DNA from 4 places in the Streptomyces sp. NBC_01283 genome. Region 1 is predicted to be linked to each of the others. Evidence: riboswitches for the same ligand, from Rfam matches in the RefSeq annotation. Region 1 holds a riboswitch; each other region holds the start of a gene.
What was found. A riboswitch is a leader RNA that binds a small molecule or an ion and turns the genes downstream of it on or off. The one in region 1 is predicted to bind cyclic di-AMP.

Region 1 (4,205 bases):
TACCGCCGCAGCACGGGTACCGCCAGCCGTATCCCCAGCCCTATCCGCATCCCCAGCCGTATCCGCAGCAGCCCTACTCGCAGCAGCCCCCCTACGGATATCCGTACGCCCAGCCGGCGATGCCCTACCCCGCCTACAACCCCTACCGGGGCTAGGCGGAAGCCGCCGTCAGCGCCGACACCTCGGCCTCCGTCAGTTCGAGCTCCCCCACCGCGAGCAGCGCGGGCAGCTGCTCGACCGTACGGGCCGAGGCGAGGGGCGCCGCCACCGTCGGCTGCGCCGCGAGCCACGCGAGGGCCACAGTCGCGAGTTCGGCGTCGTGCGCCTGGGCGACCTCGTCCAGGGCGGCGAGCACCCGCAGGCCGCGGTCGGTGGCCAGGTGCTTGCCCGCGCCCTCGGCCCGCGCGCTGTCGACCTGCGCACCCGGGCGGTACTTGCCGGTCAGGAAGCCGGAGGCGAGCGCGTAGTACGGGACGGCGGCCAGGCCGGAGCGCGAGGCGACCTGCTCCAGCGGGCCCTCGTACGTGTCGCGCGAGACGAGGTTGTAGTGCGGCTGCAGCACCGAGTAGCGCGCCAGGCCCTCGCAGTCGGAGAAGTCGAGGAACTCCTGGAGCCGCTCGGGGGTCACGTTCGAGGCGGCGATCGCGCGCACCTTGCCGGACGTCACCAGGTCGTCGAGCGCACCGATGATCTCCTCGACCGAGACGGTCGGGTCGTCGTAGTGCGTGTAGTAGAGGTCGATGTAGTCGGTGCCCAGGCGGCGCAGCGACTCCTCGGCACCGGACTTGATGGTGTTGGCGGACAGGCCCTTGTAATCGGGGTGGGCGCCGACCTTGGTGGCGAGCACGACGTCGGAGCGGTTGCCGCGCGCGGCGAGCCAGCTGCCGAGTACGGTCTCGGACTCGCCGCCCTTGTTGCCGGGCACCCAGGCCGAGTAGACGTCGGCGGTGTCGATGAAGTTGCCGCCGGCGGCGGTGTAGGCGTCGAGCACGCTGAAGGACTGCGCCTCGTCGGCCGTCCAGCCGAAGACGTTGCCGCCCAGGGCGAGCGGGAAGACCTCGAGGTCGGACGAGCCAAGCTTGCGGAGAGAAGTCATAAGGGGATCAACGCCCTTACGGACTGCAACATTCCGGAGAGCGGCCCGCACCTAGGCAGGCCGTCCGCACATGCCGAACCGGCAGCCCTGGCGTCGGGGGGTTGTCGCCAGGACCGCCGGGGTTCTGGGTTACCTCAGAGCGACTGGCCCTTGCCGCGCAGCCATGCCGCGGGGTCGACCCCGGTGGCGTCGCCGCCCGGGTGGACCTCCAGGTGGAGGTGGGCGCCGGTGACGTTGCCGGTCGCGCCGACGCGGCCGATGACCTCGCCGGTGGTGACCTTCTGGCCGGCACTGACGTTCATCGAGGACTGGTGGCAGAACCAGAGCTCGGTGCCGTCGTCCAGTTCGAGGACCGTGCGGTAGCCGTACGCCCCCGCCCAGCCCGCTTCCTTGATGGTGCCGGAGTGGATCGCCTTGATGGGCGTGCCCGTCGGCGCCGCGAAGTCCAGGCCGGTGTGGTAGCCGGAGGACCACATGGAGCCGGGCTGGCCGAAGGTGCCGGTGAGCGTGTACGAGGCGACCGGGAGGGTGTAGCTCTTCGCGAGCTTGGCCAGGCGCTCGGCCTCGGCCTTCTTCTTGGCCTCCGCCTCGGCCTTCTTCTTCGCGGCGGCCTTCTCGGCGGCGATCTTCTTCTCGGCCGCGGTCTGCTTGGCGGCGGCCTGCTCGGCGGCCTGCTTGACGGCGGCTTCTTCGGCCGCCTTCTGGACCGCGGCGTCCGCCTGGTCCTGCTGGTTCTCGGCCTGCTCCATGATGCGGGCCCGCAGCGCCTCGCCCGCGTCCGTGGTGCCCTGCTCGGTGTCGGCGGTGCTGAGTCCCGCGGCGGAGAGGGGTGCGGCGGCGGTCGTCACGGCGTTGTCCGCGGAACCGGAGCCGGACGAGTCGTCGGATATCAGGGACCCCACGCCCGGCAGCGACTTGGCCTCCGGCAGCGAGTCCGTGACGGCCGACATGTCCGGCATCGCGATGGAGACCGGGGGCTTGCCGCCCTGCGCGGTGGCGATGCCGCCCGCGCCGACGGCGGCGATGACACCTACGCCGAGAACCGTGGAGCTGCGGGCAAGTCCGCCGCCGCCCCGCTTGTGCACGCGGTGCCTGCCGCGGACGGGACGAATGGACTCCTCGGTGGGGTTCCATTCCTCCCAGGAATCATCGTCGTACCCACCGAAATCGTCGTCATTCGGTACGTACGCGCCTTGGGGGGCAGGGCGGTTGGACGCCACGGGGGCGCACTCCTTTCCTTCCTTCTCGCCTACCGGGTTAGCTGACGGGTTCGGAGCAGGAAGGTCTCCTACGAACATCTGGCACGGATGCACAGATGCCCGATTCACCCCAATTAGTGGTTCCCCGGCTCCCTTTCGGGATTAGGCGCGTGCGCGCGGAGCCGACTCGAGTGACGGCTGGGACGACCGCGCTGCGTTATCGAACGTTAATAGACAGCGGGGTCGTATTCCAAGCTGTTCCGGCTGATCGTTAACGCCCACACCCTGTACTTATCGGGACACGGGGGTTGCGAACGGGGCGAGTTGACCCCACTTCTTCACACACCGGAGCTTCACATCTCCTTGACAGCTCGTCAGGTGTTATGCGGAGTGGTGTCCTTCCGTCACGGCCGGTGACACGGGCCGCCGCACCGCGAGCAACGCCATGTCGTCGGTGCCGCCTCCCCCGGTGTGCCGCCGCACTTCCTCGACGAGCGTCGACAGGAGCGCGTCCGGGCCGCCGGGGCCCGGGAAGATCCGGCCGCCGAGCCGGGCCGCGGGATCGTAGAACTCGCCCCGGACGTCACGCGCCTCGGAGAGCCCGTCGGTGTAGAGCAGCAGCATCGCCCCCGGCGGGAACTCCGTCTCGTCCGCACGGTCCGGCCAGGCGCCTAGCTCCCCCATCCCGAGCGGCAGCGCGGGCTCGGTGGCGGACAGGACGCACAGCCGCCCGTCGCCGCGCAGGAGCAGCGGACCCGGGTGCCCGCGGTTGATGAGCCGCACGAGACCGTCGCCGTGCGGGATCTCGGCGAGCACGGCGGTGGTGAAGCCCTCGAAGGCGTCGAGCCCGTCGCGCCGCGTGCCCTCGCGCGCAAGGGCCCGCTCCAGGCGCTGGGCCACGGCCTCCAGCGTGGCCTCCTGCTCGGCGGCCTCCCGGAACGCCCCGATCACGACGGCGACGGCCGCCACCGCGCCCATGCCCTTCCCCCGTACGTCGCCGACGATGACGCGTACGCCGTGCGGGGTCTCCTGCACGGCGTACAGATCGCCCCCGATGAACGCGTCGGCCTCCGCCGCCTCGTACCGCGCGGCGATGTCGAGCCCGCCGATCCTGGGGTCCGGCTGCGGCAGCACGGCGCGCTGGGCGGCCTCGGAGATGGAGCGGGCGGAGGCGAGCTGCTTGTCGCTGCGGCGTACGACGCGGTTGATGAGGACGGCGAGGACGGCGACGGTCACCACCGTGATCAGCTCGGTGACGGCCTCGACGTCGGTGCTGGTGTCGGTCTTGAAATGCAGGGCGAGCACGGCGGCGCAGGAGCCGGTGCCGATGAGGGCGGTGCTGAGCAGCGAGTAGAAGGGTGCGGCGATGAGCGGGGCCGCGGTGAAGAGCGGCGAGGCGGTGAACTCCGGCGGGGTCGTCAGGTCGTAGACCACCCCGACGACGATGAGCAGCAGGGGGAGGGTCCGCACGAGCGCCCGCTCGTGCCGGACATCGGGACGCCTGCCGCCGCCCCCGCCACTTCCTCCTCGCTGCCCCACTCGTCCAGGGTTCCCGGAGCGGCGGCACGGGGCGACCGGTGTGGGCCGACCGGGTTACGACGAAAAGCTGCGGTGGAAACCCCCGGTAGAAGGATCCTGCGGTGGAAAACACCGAAGGCCCGGATCCATTTCTGGATCCGGGCCTTCGGTCTTTAGTAGCGGGGACAGGATTTGAACCTGCGACCTCTGGGTTATGAGCCCAGCGAGCTACCGAGCTGCTCCACCCCGCGCCGTTGAATGCAACTCTACGCCATCAGAGGGAGTGAAAGCGAACCGGTTGAGAACCACCGGCGAACGAGGGCCGCCGCTCACGTGTTCTCGGCGTGCGTCAGCGTCTCCCAGGCCACGAACAGATCGTCCGTGCCCTCGGG
Region 2 (4,205 bases), 990 kb from region 1:
GCCGCCCCTGGACCGGGCGGCGGTGGGGAGCCGGTCACCTGACGAAGGACGCTAAACCTGACCGTCACGGGTTGGTGACGGATTGTGCGCAACTGACGGAAGTGTGCGGACAGGTGACTATGTGCGACCATGCGATCCGCTGAGTCGCACGACCTTCGCGTACGCCTGTGACTGATGCGGAGCTTGTGGCCCACCTGGCCACGGAGCGGTGATATGGCCCCGGCTAGGCTCCGGGACATGGACGTTCTCACCCATCTCTTCGTCGGCCTGCACATCATCGGCATCGCCTCCCTCTTGGGCGGCTTCCTCACCCAGATGAAGCAGATGGGCCAGGGCACGGCACGCTTCAGCCCCGCGATGCTGCACGGCGCGCTCACGATGCTCGTCACGGGCGTGGTCCTGGTGGGTCTCAACCAGGCGGACGACAACCCCGTCAACAACGTCAAGATCGGCATCAAGATGGCCGTCCTGATCGTGATCCTCGCGCTGGTCTATGTGAAGCGGGACGAGGAGAAGGTGGACAAGGGGATGTTCGGCGCCGTCGGGCTGCTGACCGTCGCGAACATCTTCATCGCGGTGCTGTGGACCTGATCTCCACCCTCACCCGGTCACCTTCATAAGAAGCGGCCCTCCACCATGAGAAGCGGCCCTCCACGCGCGCGTGGAGGGCCGCTTCTCATGCGGTGTGACGGTTACGCGGGGCGGACCACGCTGTGGATCGGCATGTAGTAGATCGACTCGACGCGGACGTTCGCACCCGGCTTCGGGGCGTGGATCATCTTGCCGTCGCCGATGTAGATCCCTACGTGGCTGATGTCGTCGTAGAAGAAGACCAGGTCACCCGGCTTGGCGTCGGCGGTCTTGACGGTCGTGCCGACCTTCACCTGGTCCCACGTCGTACGCGGCAGGGAGATCCCCGCGGCCTTCCACGCGTCCTGGGTGAGCCCGGAGCAGTCGTAGGAGTCCGGGCCGGTGGCGCCCCATACGTACGGCTTGCCGATCTGGGCCTCGGCGAAGTTGATCACCTTCGCGGCCTTCGTCGCGTAACCGCTGTCCGTGCCGGAGCCGGAGCCGGAGCCGGTGCCGGATCCGGAGCCCGCGTCCGGGGTCTCCTTGTCCGACTCGCGCTCCTTGGCGGCGGCTTCTTCCGCCGCCTTGCGCTTGGCCTCCGCCTCGGCCTCCTGCTTGCGCGCCAGCTCGGCGGCCTTGCGCTTGGCCTCGTCTTCCTTCTTCTTCTCGATCGCCGCGAGCCGCGCCTTCTCCTCGGCCGTCAGCTCCGAGAGCATCGTGCGCGCCTGGCCCAGCTTCTTCTGGACAGTCTGCTTGCTCGTCCTGAGGTCGTCCCGCGAGTTGCTCAGCGTCTCCAGGCTCTTGGTGGCCTTCGTGCGCTGCTTCGTCGCCGACGCCTGCTGCGTCTGGTAGTCGTCGACCGCCCTCTTCTGGCGCGCGGTCAGCCGGTCCGACAGGTGGTTCTGGTCGAAGAACCCCTGCGGGTCGTCGGCGAGCATCATCGTGGCGGTCTCGGAGACGCCGCCGGTGCGGTACTGGGCCGCGGCGAACGTGCCCAGCTGCCGGCGGGCCTCGTTCAGCTTGTCGGCGCGCTCTGCCACGTCGTCGAGGAGAGCGTCGACCTTCTTGCGCTGCTTGTCGGTGCGCTCCTTGGCCGAGTTGTACTTCTGGGTGGCCACGCCCGCCTGGTGGTAGAGGTCGTCGACCTTCTTCTGGACCTCTTCGAGGCTGGGCTTCTGGGGCGCGGACGGTGCCGCTTGCGCGCTCTGTGAGAGGAGGGCCACGGACGTCAGGGCTGCCGTCGTGATACCGAGGGCGGGGGTGGCGCGTAGGCCGGCAATGCGGGTCCGCGGCTTGCGGTGCGACGCCAAGGGAGGCGACTCCTTCCGTAGACCGCCTACCGGGTTAGCTGTCGGGTTCGGGCGGGTGGTTCCGGAAGGTTGCCCTACGGTCCCGTACTGCGTACGGGACCGATTCACCCCAAGTTCTACGTGGGTCCCCGGCTCCGAGGAGATCGAACTCGGCGGAGGCCACTCGTTCCCGGCGGGGTTCGCCGGTGGGAGTACGAGCAGCCCGGGCAGCAACCTAGCCAATTCGTGTGGCCCGTGTGAAGGTTGATGTTCGATATGCCCGATACGTTTTCGTTACTTTGCGAAGCGCTTGACGCGGGCATGCCGCGACGTAGCGGAACGTGACGGTCCGCGGGCTGGGCGTAGGCGGGCGCGGAAGGACGGGGTGGCCGGAACCCGGGGCGGGTTGTCAGTGGGGCCGCCTAGACTCGGGAGGCGATGAGCAGCCTCTTTGATGACAGCTTCCTGGCGGACCTCAAGCCCTCGCGGGCTTCGGAGGAAGAGCCCCCGCCGCCGCCCGAGGACAGTGGTCCGGAATCCGTTCCGGATGATCTGTTCGACGGGAAGTTCGACGCGCCCACACCTCGGGACGCGCACTACCGCGGCGGCGCCCCGCGCCCCGTGATCGACCCGGCGGCCCTGCTCGACGGGCTGAACGAGAACCAGCGCGCGGCCGTCGTGCACGCGGACTCCCCGCTGCTCATCGTCGCGGGCGCCGGTTCCGGCAAGACCCGCGTCCTGACGCACCGCATCGCGTATCTCCTGGCCGAGCGGCACGTGCACCCGGGACAGATCCTGGCGATCACGTTCACGAACAAGGCCGCCGGCGAGATGAAGGAGCGCGTCGAGAACCTCGTCGGGCCGCGGGCCAACGCGATGTGGGTGTCGACGTTCCACAGCGCGTGCGTGCGCATACTGCGCCGCGAGTCGAAGACGATCGGCTTCACCTCCTCCTTCTCGATCTACGACGCCGCCGACTCCAAGCGCCTGATGGCGCTGGTCTGCCGCGATCTGGACATCGACCCGAAGAAGTTCCCGCCGAAGTCCTTCAGCGCCAAGATCTCGAACCTGAAGAACGAGCTGATCGACGAGGAGACCTTCGCCGGCCAGGCCGCCGACGGCTTCGAGAAGACGCTCGCCCAGGCGTACGCGATGTACCAGTCGCGTCTGCGCGAGGCGAACGCCCTCGACTTCGACGACCTGATCATGACGACGGTCAACATGTTCCGCGCGTTCCCCGACGTCGCCGAGCACTACCGCCGCCGCTTCCGCCACGTGATGGTCGACGAGTACCAGGACACCAACCACGCCCAGTACGCCCTGGTGCGCGAGCTGGTGGGCCCCTCCGGAGGCGAGGGGGACGACCCCGCCGAGCTGTGTGTCGTGGGTGACGCGGACCAGTCGATCTACGCCTTCCGTGGCGCCACGATCCGCAACATCCTCCAGTTCGAGGAGGACTACCCGAACGCGACGACGATCCTCCTGGAGCAGAACTACCGCTCCACGCAGACGATCCTGACCGCGGCCAACGCCGTCATCGAGCGCAACGAAAGCCGTCGCCCCAAGAATCTGTGGACCAACGCGGGCGCGGGCGCGGGCATCACCGGCTACGTCGCCGACACCGAGCACGACGAGGCACAGTTCGTCGCCGACGAGATCGACCGGCTCACCGACGCGGGCGACGCGAAGGCGGGCGACGTCGCGATCTTCTACCGGACGAACGCGCAGTCCCGTGTCTTCGAAGAGATCTTCATCCGCGTCGGCCTGCCCTACAAGGTCGTCGGCGGCGTCCGCTTCTACGAGCGCAAGGAGGTCCGCGACGTCCTTGCGTATCTGCGGGTGCTCGCCAACCCGGAGGACTCCGTCCCGCTCCGCCGCATTCTGAACGTACCCAAGAGGGGCATCGGCGACCGCGCGGAGGCGATGATCGACGCGCTCTCGCAGCGCGAGAAGATCTCCTTCCCGCAGGCGCTGAAGCGCGTCGACGAGGCGTACGGAATGGCGGCCCGCTCGGCGAACGCCGTCAAGCGTTTCAACGTGCTGATGGAGGAGCTGCGCACCATCGTCGAGTCCGGCGCCGGCCCCGCCGTCGTCCTGGAGGCCGTGCTCGAACGGACCGGGTACCTCGCCGAGCTGCAGGCCTCGACCGACCCGCAGGACGAGACGCGCATCGAGAACCTCCAGGAACTCGCAGCCGTGGCGCTGGAGTTCGAGCACGACAGCGGTGCAGCGGAGGGCGGGACCGACGCCGAGACCGACACCGACACCGACACCGACGCTGAGACCGACGCCGCGGACGGAGCGGACGCGGCTGCTGCCGCAGGCGTTTCGGGCACGCTGTCCCAG
Region 3 (4,205 bases), 3.6 Mb from region 1:
CGACCGTTCGCCCGCTATGTCCTGCCCGAGTTCCCCGAGCGCACCAGCGCGGGGCAGCGGACCCTCGATCCGTACTCGAAGCTGCTCGAGGAGCGCATCGTCTTCTTGGGGACGCCGATCGACGACACGTCGGCCAACGACGTGATGGCGCAGTTCATGCACCTCGAATATCTGGCACCCGACCGCGACATCTCGCTCTACATCAACTCGCCCGGCGGCTCGTTCAGCGCGATGACCGCGATCTACGACACGATCCGGTTCGTCACCTGCGACGTGGAGACGACCTGTCTCGGGCAGGCCGCCTCATCGGCCGCCGTCCTGCTGGCCTCGGGCACCCCCGGCAAGAGGTTCGCGCTGCCCGGCGCCCGGGTGCTGATCCACCAGCCCTCGCTCGCCGAGCCCATCCACGGCCAGACGTCCGACCTGGCGATCCAGGCCGACGAACTCCTGCGCACGCGCGCGCAACTGGAGAGGCTGCTCGTTCAGCACACGGGCCAGAGCGCGGAACGGATCGCGGCCGACATCGAGCGGGACAAGATCCTCAGTGCGGCCGAGGCAGTTGAGTACGGCCTGGTCGACCGGATCATCGCGAGCCGCAAGTCGTCCCCGCGCACCCCGGACGTGGGGTGAACCGCCGGTGCTGCCGCCCGAACTTCCCCCGCTGCCCGCACTCACCCGCGCCGAGGGCGAGTTGATCGACCGGTACCTCGAAGTGGTCGACCTGGTGGGCCGGATCAACCCCGCCCGCGCCTCGGACACGTACGGCGGACTGCGCGCCGCCCAGGCCCTGGTCGGCAGGGCGGCCGCCCTCCTGGACGCGCTGACGCTCATGCACCAGCGAGGTGAGAGCGCCGTGCACGCGCCGACGCTGGCCAGGGCGCTGCGGGTGCTCGACGGGGAGCGGCGGGCCGGGCGGGTCACCGTGCCGCCACCGTCGGCGTCCTGAAGACCCGTCACTCCACGCTCCTGAGCACCCGTCATCCCGTCGCCCGGCCTCCGAGCCGTCCGGGGCCGGGTTCAAACGAACCAAACGGGCTACCTCGTTCGGCGTAGACGATCGTCGTTCTTGAAGCCGTCTTCAGTTGCGTCAGATGTGTACGCGGGGGGCGGAATTCCTCGTTCCGGTGCTGGTCGAACGATCGTCCGGCGCCTTGACCTGATCCCGTATCCGACCTTGTCCACCCGAACGGTTCAGCCGTGAGGAGCCTCACAAAACGCCGTTTCGGCTCGGAATTCCTGCCCTTCACGGGTCAAGATCCCTTCCGACGACAAGCCCCCGCCACAGCGGCGGGGCGGTCCGGGCGGACGCCGAGTCCTGCCGCCACCCGGATGACCGGTCGACATCGGTGCATCGGCAGGAGTGGAGGACCCAGGCATGACGGGTCGGTCCGGAGAGTCCGGACCACGGCCCTTGGGGTGAAGCCGCACACGCGGCCGGGCAACTTTGTCAGCCCGAATCCGACAGGTCATCCTTCACAGGCGGTTGACGAAGGGTTGCGCATGACTGCGCTGAATCATGTTCCGTCGCTGCTGACCAGGGCCGGTTCCGTATCGGCCCTCACGCTCGCCGTCGTGGGCGGCACCCTCGTGGGCCCAGGGCTCACGTCGGAAGCGGAGGCCGCGACGCACGGAACGAAGGCGCTCAAGATCGCCGCCTCCAAGAAGGGCGCTCCGTACCGCTACGGAGCGACGGGGCCGCGTCGGTTCGACTGCTCGGGTCTGACCCTCTACTCGTTCAAGCGCGCGGGCAAGAAGCTCCCCCGCACCGCGGCACAGCAGTACAACAAGACCCGCCACATCTCCGCCTCCAACCGCGTCCGCGGCGACCTGGTCTTCTTCCACTCCGGCCGGAACGTCTACCACGTCGGCATCTACGCCGGTAAGGGCCGGATCTGGCACGCCCCCAAGTCGAACACCGTGGTGCGGCTCGAGAAGATCTGGACCAAGAGCGTCTGGTACGGCAGGGTGCGCTGATCGCCCGTCACCGGCCGTCGGCTGCAGGACGGCGGTGGCGGGGGCTCACCAACCCCCGCCACCGCCACCGCCCGGACTGCCCCCGCGTGGCTCCCGCCCGGCCCGCCGATCGGCGCGCCCGCCGGGCGTACAGGGCGCCGACGCGGATACTCGTGCGCCATGGCCGAAAACAACAGCTCCTCCACGGCAGGCGACGCGCCCCGCAACGAGACACGCTTCGAACGCGCCGACCGCAATTTCGCGGAGATCCTCCAGGAACTGCGGGTCACTCAGGCCGGGGTGCAGATCCTCTTCGCGTTCCTGTTGACGCTTGCCTTCACCGAGCGCTTCGCCTCGCTCGACACCGTGCAGCGCGCCACCTACGTGACCACGCTGCTCCTTGCCGTCCTCGCCGCGGCGCTGTTCACGGCTCCCGCCGCCGTGCACCGGTCGCTCTTCGGGCAGCACTCCAAGCCGCGGATCGTGCGGGTCTCGTCCCGCCTCGCCGTCCTCGGTATGGGGGTCCTGATGTTCGCGCTCGCCGGTTCCGTGCTCCTGGTGGTGGACGTGGCGGTGGGCAGGACCGGCGGGATCATCGCGAGCGCGGGCACGCTCCTGGTGTGCGCGGGCCTGTGGGGAGTGCTCCCCCTGCTGCTGCGCCGCGCGAGCAAGGACGAGGGCACTGATGGCGCCGAGGCCACAGGATCGGACACGCCGGACGACGTCAGGCCAACAGGGCCTCGATGAGGAGCACCGCGCCCAGCACGCTGAGCGCGACGCCCGTGCCGCCCTCGATCGCACGGGCCGTGCGCGGCTTGCGCAGCCAGCGGCCGAGCCGGTCGACCAGGAGCGCGACGACCGGGAACCACACCAGGGCGAGGGCCACGATGATGGACGCGAGCAGCAGAGTCCTGGGCATCGCGGGGCTGCCCGCGGGCACGAACTGCGGCAGCACGCTGAGGAACGTGATGGGTGCCTTCGGGTTGAGGGCGTTGGTGAAGAAGCCCTGCCGCAGGCTGCCCCCGACCGCTGCCCCCTCCGCGCCGTCCGCCGTCCCGAAGCTCCCCAGGGGCCGCGCCGCCGACCGCAGCGCGCGATACCCGAGGTAGAGCACGTAGGCCCCGCCCGCGGCCTGCAGCGCACGGAAGAGCGTGGGGACCGCCGCGAGGACCGCCGCGACCCCGGCCACCGCGAGCGCCGTGTGCACCAGGAGCCCGCCCGCCACACCGATCGCGCACGTCACTCCGGCGCGGCGGGATGCGAGGGCGTTGCGCACGACGACGGCGAAGTCGGCGCCCGGCATGGCGACCATGCCCGCGGCGACTCCGGTGAAGGCGACCAGTTGTGCGTCCATGGCGCCAAGCCTGCCGTTCTTCTGCCTTCAGCAGGTATGTGGAATATCCTGGGTCTGCCTTAAGCAGTCGTTTAGCCTCACGGCCGACGGACAGCCGCACCGCCCGTCGGCTCCTGCACCGGGAGCGACCATGTACGACCCGACGCGGCTCGCCGCACTGGTGGCGGTCTCCGAGGCCGGGTCGATCACCCGCGCCGCCGAGCGTCTCGGCTACACCGTGCCCGCCCTCTCCCAGCAGCTGGCCAAGCTCGAACGGGAGGCGGGCACCGCGCTCCTGGTCCGGCATCACCGCGGGGCACGGCTGACCGGCGCGGGTGAGCTGCTGCTCGCGCGGGCGCGCCGGGTCCTGGACGAGATGGAGCAGGCCCGGCACGAACTGGCCAGGCTCGCGGGGCTTTCCGGCGGCAGGCTGCGCGTGGGGACCTTCACCACCGCCGGGATCCAGTTGGTGCCGCCCGCGCTGACCGCGTTCCGCCGCGCCCATCCGGACGTCGATCTGACCGTTCGGGCCTATGAACCGCCGCTCGGCATCGCGGCCGTGGCCGCCGGTGAGGTCGATCTCGCCCTGACGCACACGTACGAACCGGCGGATCCGGTGCCGCTGCCCGCGTCCGTGACCGCCGAGCCGGTACTGGTCGAGGAGCTGGTCCTGGTGACCTCGCCCGGTCACGCTCTCGCGAGCTCGTCGTCGCGGCTGCCCCTGACCGAACTCGCCGGGCAGCCGCTGATCAGCATGGCGCCTGAGCATCCGTCCCGGCAGGGGGTGGAGTCCGCGCTCGTCCGGGCCGGCGCGACGCCCTCGGTGCTGGTCGAGACTCCTGGCTACGCACTGGTGTGTGCGCTGGTCAGCGCGGGGCTCGGTGTCGCCGTCGTACCGGAGATGGTGGCGCGGACGGCG
Region 4 (4,205 bases), 540 kb from region 1:
GCGCGCACAACCTGTTGGACATCGCGAATGGCGCCATGGAACGGCTGAGGACTCTGACGCTCGCAGAGCGTAAGGAAGTCTTCGACATGTTCGACCTGCACGTAGTCCCCGGGGACATGACCGACGTAGGCAAGCCCGGTAATAGGTGCCCCGTCAGCGAATGGCACTGGGAAACCGGGGCGCTGGTTCCGCCGGACCCCACAGACGAGGAGTGGGAGACGGTGCTGAGTGTTCTCAGGCTCCACTTCTCCGGGAAGGCAAAGAAGCACTTCGTTACGAAGTACGACATTCGCGAGCAATTCTGCGGCATGCTCCACCGGCTCCGTCACGGAGTCTCCTGGGTCGACATGCCGAATACATGGGGACCGATGAACCCCATGAGGGAACGCCAGCTCACGTGGTGGAAAAGGGGGGTGTGGCCGGAGTTGATGGCGGTGTCGGGCGCCGATGAGCGAGGGTCGCAGGCATACAGGCGGCCGACACTTCCTCGGCTCACGGTGACGGGGCGGCTCCGCGCCGGGATGCTCACACAGATCTGGAGCGAAGAGCCTCGATAGAGATGGCGTGGCGGCCTCATCATGCGCGGACTCCGCACGCTGCCCGTGGAGTTCACACCCGCACAGCGGAGCAAATATCAGACGTCTGGAACGCCGTCCAGCTGACAGGCCGTCAAGACTGTGACTTTCACGTGATCTCCGCTGCATCGACTTGTGACAAGCGTTCGACTGCCGCTACGTTCACGACGACTCGGCCTCCCGTGCCGCAGTCGTCGCTCCAGTCACGCGAAAGGCACCCGCATGCTCTCCGGCAATGGTCGTCACCGACGCCCCCGCCAGGCCCCGGCTCTGATCGTCGCGGCAGGAGTCGCAGGATCGGCCATCGCCATCCCGCTGCTCGGCGCCACCAGTGCGAGCGCGGCGGACACCGCCACGTGGGACAAGCTCGCGGAGTGCGAGAGCGGCGGATCCTGGAGCGCGGACGCGGGCAACGGCTACTACGGCGGGCTCCAGTTCTCGCAGGAGCTCTGGGAGGAGTACGGCGGCCTCGACTTCGCGCCGAGCGCCGACCAGGCCAGCCGCTCGCAGCAGATCTCCGTCGCCGAGAAGGTCCTCGACGACCAGGGGACCAAGGCCTGGCCGAGCTGTGCGCCGATCGCCGGTCTCACCCAGGACGGTGCCGCGGCCGACGTAGACCCGGGCGCCCCGATCACGACGATTCCTTCTGACGAGCCGTCGGAGTCGACCGGGTCCGGCGATGAGGCGGACCCGGACGAGCCGAGCGAGTCCGCCGACCCCTCGGACGACGCCGGGTCCTCGAAGAAGCCCTCGGGCTCGGAGAAGTCTTCCGAGAGGCCCGGCACCGATGACGCCGACGCCGATGCTGACGCCGACGACTCCGATGACACGTCACGAGACAAGAATCACGACGAGTCCGGCAAGTCGGGTGACTCGGCCAAGTCCGGCGACCCGGACAAGTCCGGGCGTGACGATGCCACTTCGCCCGGCTCCGGCTCTTCCGCCGGTGAGGGCGAGGGCCGCCACCGCGGCGGCAGCGCGGACGGCGAGCCGTCCGGCGACGCTTCCCGCGAGGGTTCGGGCCGGCATGCCTCCCGTGGCGACGAGCGTCAGCAGGACGGCTCCGACGGGACGTACACGGTCCGCTCCGGCGACAACCTCTCGGCCATCGCCGACGACCTCGACGTGCAGGGCGGGTGGACCGAGCTGTATGCCGAGAACGAGAAGTCGGTCGGCTCCGACCCCGATCTCATCCTCCCCGGTCAGAGCCTCGATTTGGGCGAAAAGTAGGGGTAGTTGGTGAGTCGCTTTGCGCTTGATGTCCCAATTGGCGCAAGTGAGAGATGGGTCTCAGAAGCCCTGATCGTCTTTGAAATTCGACCGATCGCATGACTACGGTCGGGACCGCTCGCCACAGCGGGCCCCGCCGGTCGGTACGCCGAGTCCTGCCAACGGCCGTTCGGGAACAGTCGTCGCGTAAGCGCCGTAGGCAGGAGCGGGGGACCCAAGGTTTCCGCCGGGCCCGGCCGTTGAGCATCGCGAGAGCGAGGCACACGGACGGGAACGGCTAGGGGTTAAGTCGCGCTCAGGAAGCGCGGCCGGGCAACTTCACTGGCCCGAACCCGACAGCTCACCTCGCAGGCGTCGGTGAGGGGATCACTCATGCTGTTTTCCAGCAAGGGCAAGCACCGCCGTCCGTCCAAGGCCACCCGTGTCGCCACGCTCGCCGGCGTCACCGGTGTCGCGGTCGCGGCCCCGCTGATGGCGGCCGGCCAGGCCTCCGCCGCGACGAACTCCGAGTGGGACGCCGTCGCCCAGTGCGAGTCGGGCGGCAACTGGTCGATCAACACCGGTAACGGCTACACGGGCGGCCTGCAGTTCTCGTCGTCCACCTGGGCCGCGTACGGCGGCACGAAGTACGCGCCCAGCGCCGACCAGGCCTCCAAGGCCCAGCAGATCGAGATCGGCGAGAAGGTCCTCGCGGGTCAGGGCAAGGGTGCCTGGCCGAGCTGCGGCGTCGGCCTCTCGGGCGCCTCCAACGAGGGTGGCGGTGCGCAGGAGAGCGCCCCGCAGCAGACCCAGGAGCAGCCGAAGAGCCAGCCCAGCGCGCAGACCGAGCAGCCGCAGCAGCAGGCCCCCAAGAAGGCCGAGGCCGCGCCGAAGGCCGAGTCCAAGAAGACCGTCGAGACCCCGACCGGCAAGACGGTCAAGAAGGGCGACGGCGAGTACAAGGTCAAGAAGGGTGACACCCTCTCCAAGATCGCCGAGGCCAAGGACGTCAAGGGCGGCTGGCACAAGGTGTACAAGCTCAACGGCGACATCATCGACAACGCCGACATGATCTACCCGGGCCAGCAGCTGCACCTCAGCTAAGAGCTGAGGAGGCAGGCAGGCGGCACCTGGCGGTCGCGCCCCCCGGCGGAGGCGCGACCGACGGAGCCGGTGACGCCCGCAGGTACTGCCGGTCCACCCCCGTCCCCACGGGTCCACCCCGTCCCGGTGCGCGTATCCCCCGTACGCACCGGGGCGGGGTTCTTTTGCCCTCCACGCTTTGTTCCGTTCGGAAACATTTTGCTCTCGGTTTGTCCACAGGGCGGTCGCTCGGCTGGCTCTTGTCCGGGAGCCGGTTAGGCTCGTGTCCGCGAGGCCAACGCCCCGCGTACCCGCGTCACATCCCAGAAGGAGATGCTCGTGCCGTCCATCGACGTCGTCGTAGCCCGGGAAATCCTGGACTCCCGAGGCAACCCCACGGTCGAGGTCGAGGTCGGCCTCGACGACGGCAGCACGGGTCGTGCCGCCGTTCCGTCCGGTGCGTCCACCGGTGCTTTCGAGGCCATCGAACTCCGTGACGGTGACCCCAACCGTTACATGGGCAAGGGCGTGGAGAAGGCCGTCCTCGCCGTCATCGAGCAGATCGGCCCGGAGCTCGTCGGGTACGACGCGACCGAGCAGCGCCTGATCGACCAGGCGATGTTCGACCTCGACGCCACCGACAACAAGGGCTCGCTCGGCGCCAACGCCATCCTCGGCGTCTCGCTGGCCGTCGCGCACGCCGCGTCGGAGGCCTCCGACCTCCCGCTCTTCCGCTACCTCGGCGGCCCGAACGCGCACCTGCTGCCCGTTCCGATGATGAACATCCTGAACGGCGGGTCGCACGCCGACTCGAACGTCGACATCCAGGAGTTCATGATCGCGCCGATCGGTGCCGAGTCGTTCTCCGAGGCCCTGCGCTGGGGCACCGAGGTCTACCACACGCTGAAGAAGGTCCTGAAGGACAAGGGCCTCTCCACCGGCCTGGGCGACGAGGGCGGCTTCGCCCCGAACCTGGACTCCAACCGCGCCGCGCTCGACCTCATCCTCGAGGCGATCAAGCAGGCCGGTTACGTCCCCGGCGAGCAGATCGGCCTCGCGCTCGACGTCGCCGCGTCCGAGTTCTACAAGGACGGCAAGTACGAGTTCGAGGGCAAGTCCCGCTCGGCCGCCGAGATGACCGAGTACTACGAGGAGCTCGTCTCCTCGTACCCGCTCGTCTCCATCGAGGACCCGCTGTTCGAGGACGACTGGGCCGGCTGGAACGTCATCACCGAGAAGCTCGGCGACAAGGTCCAGCTCGTGGGCGACGACCTGTTCGTCACCAACCCCGAGCGCCTGGCCCGTGGCATCGAGGAGAAGTCCGCGAACGCCCTCCTG

Region 2: it holds a riboswitch for cyclic di-AMP, as region 1 does, so the genes downstream of both, OG302_RS17680 (NlpC/P60 family protein) here and OG302_RS22490 (M23 family metallopeptidase) in region 1, are expected to answer to the same signal.
Region 3: it holds a riboswitch for cyclic di-AMP, as region 1 does, so the genes downstream of both, OG302_RS05945 (C40 family peptidase) here and OG302_RS22490 (M23 family metallopeptidase) in region 1, are expected to answer to the same signal.
Region 4: it holds a riboswitch for cyclic di-AMP, as region 1 does, so the genes downstream of both, OG302_RS24875 (transglycosylase family protein) here and OG302_RS22490 (M23 family metallopeptidase) in region 1, are expected to answer to the same signal.

The regions. Positions count from the first base shown of each region.
Region 1 is NZ_CP108430.1:4,907,249-4,911,453, reverse strand. It holds gene OG302_RS22500 (PrsW family intramembrane metalloprotease) at 1-155, shown strand, start outside; gene OG302_RS22495 (aldo/keto reductase) at 152-1,096, opposite strand; gene OG302_RS22490 (M23 family metallopeptidase) at 1,231-2,316, opposite strand; cyclic di-AMP (ydaO/yuaA leader) riboswitch at 2,328-2,474, opposite strand; gene OG302_RS22485 (PP2C family protein-serine/threonine phosphatase) at 2,677-3,834, opposite strand; tRNA gene OG302_RS22480 (tRNA-Met) at 3,991-4,064, opposite strand; gene OG302_RS22475 (alginate lyase family protein) at 4,143-4,205, opposite strand, start outside.
Region 2 is NZ_CP108430.1:3,913,659-3,917,863, reverse strand. It holds gene OG302_RS17685 (hypothetical protein) at 238-591, shown strand; gene OG302_RS17680 (NlpC/P60 family protein) at 693-1,880, opposite strand; cyclic di-AMP (ydaO/yuaA leader) riboswitch at 1,888-2,045, opposite strand; gene pcrA (DNA helicase PcrA) at 2,298-4,205, shown strand, end outside.
Region 3 is NZ_CP108430.1:1,259,063-1,263,267, forward strand. It holds gene OG302_RS05935 (ATP-dependent Clp protease proteolytic subunit) at 1-630, shown strand, start outside; gene OG302_RS05940 (hypothetical protein) at 638-946, shown strand; cyclic di-AMP (ydaO/yuaA leader) riboswitch at 1,326-1,497, shown strand; gene OG302_RS05945 (C40 family peptidase) at 1,501-1,974, shown strand; gene OG302_RS05950 (DUF6328 family protein) at 2,134-2,700, shown strand; gene OG302_RS05955 (LysE family translocator) at 2,678-3,307, opposite strand; gene OG302_RS05960 (LysR family transcriptional regulator) at 3,438-4,205, shown strand, end outside.
Region 4 is NZ_CP108430.1:5,442,939-5,447,143, forward strand. It holds gene OG302_RS24865 (recombinase family protein) at 1-557, shown strand, start outside; gene OG302_RS24870 (transglycosylase family protein) at 798-1,805, shown strand; cyclic di-AMP (ydaO/yuaA leader) riboswitch at 1,987-2,174, shown strand; gene OG302_RS24875 (transglycosylase family protein) at 2,178-2,888, shown strand; gene eno (phosphopyruvate hydratase) at 3,201-4,205, shown strand, end outside.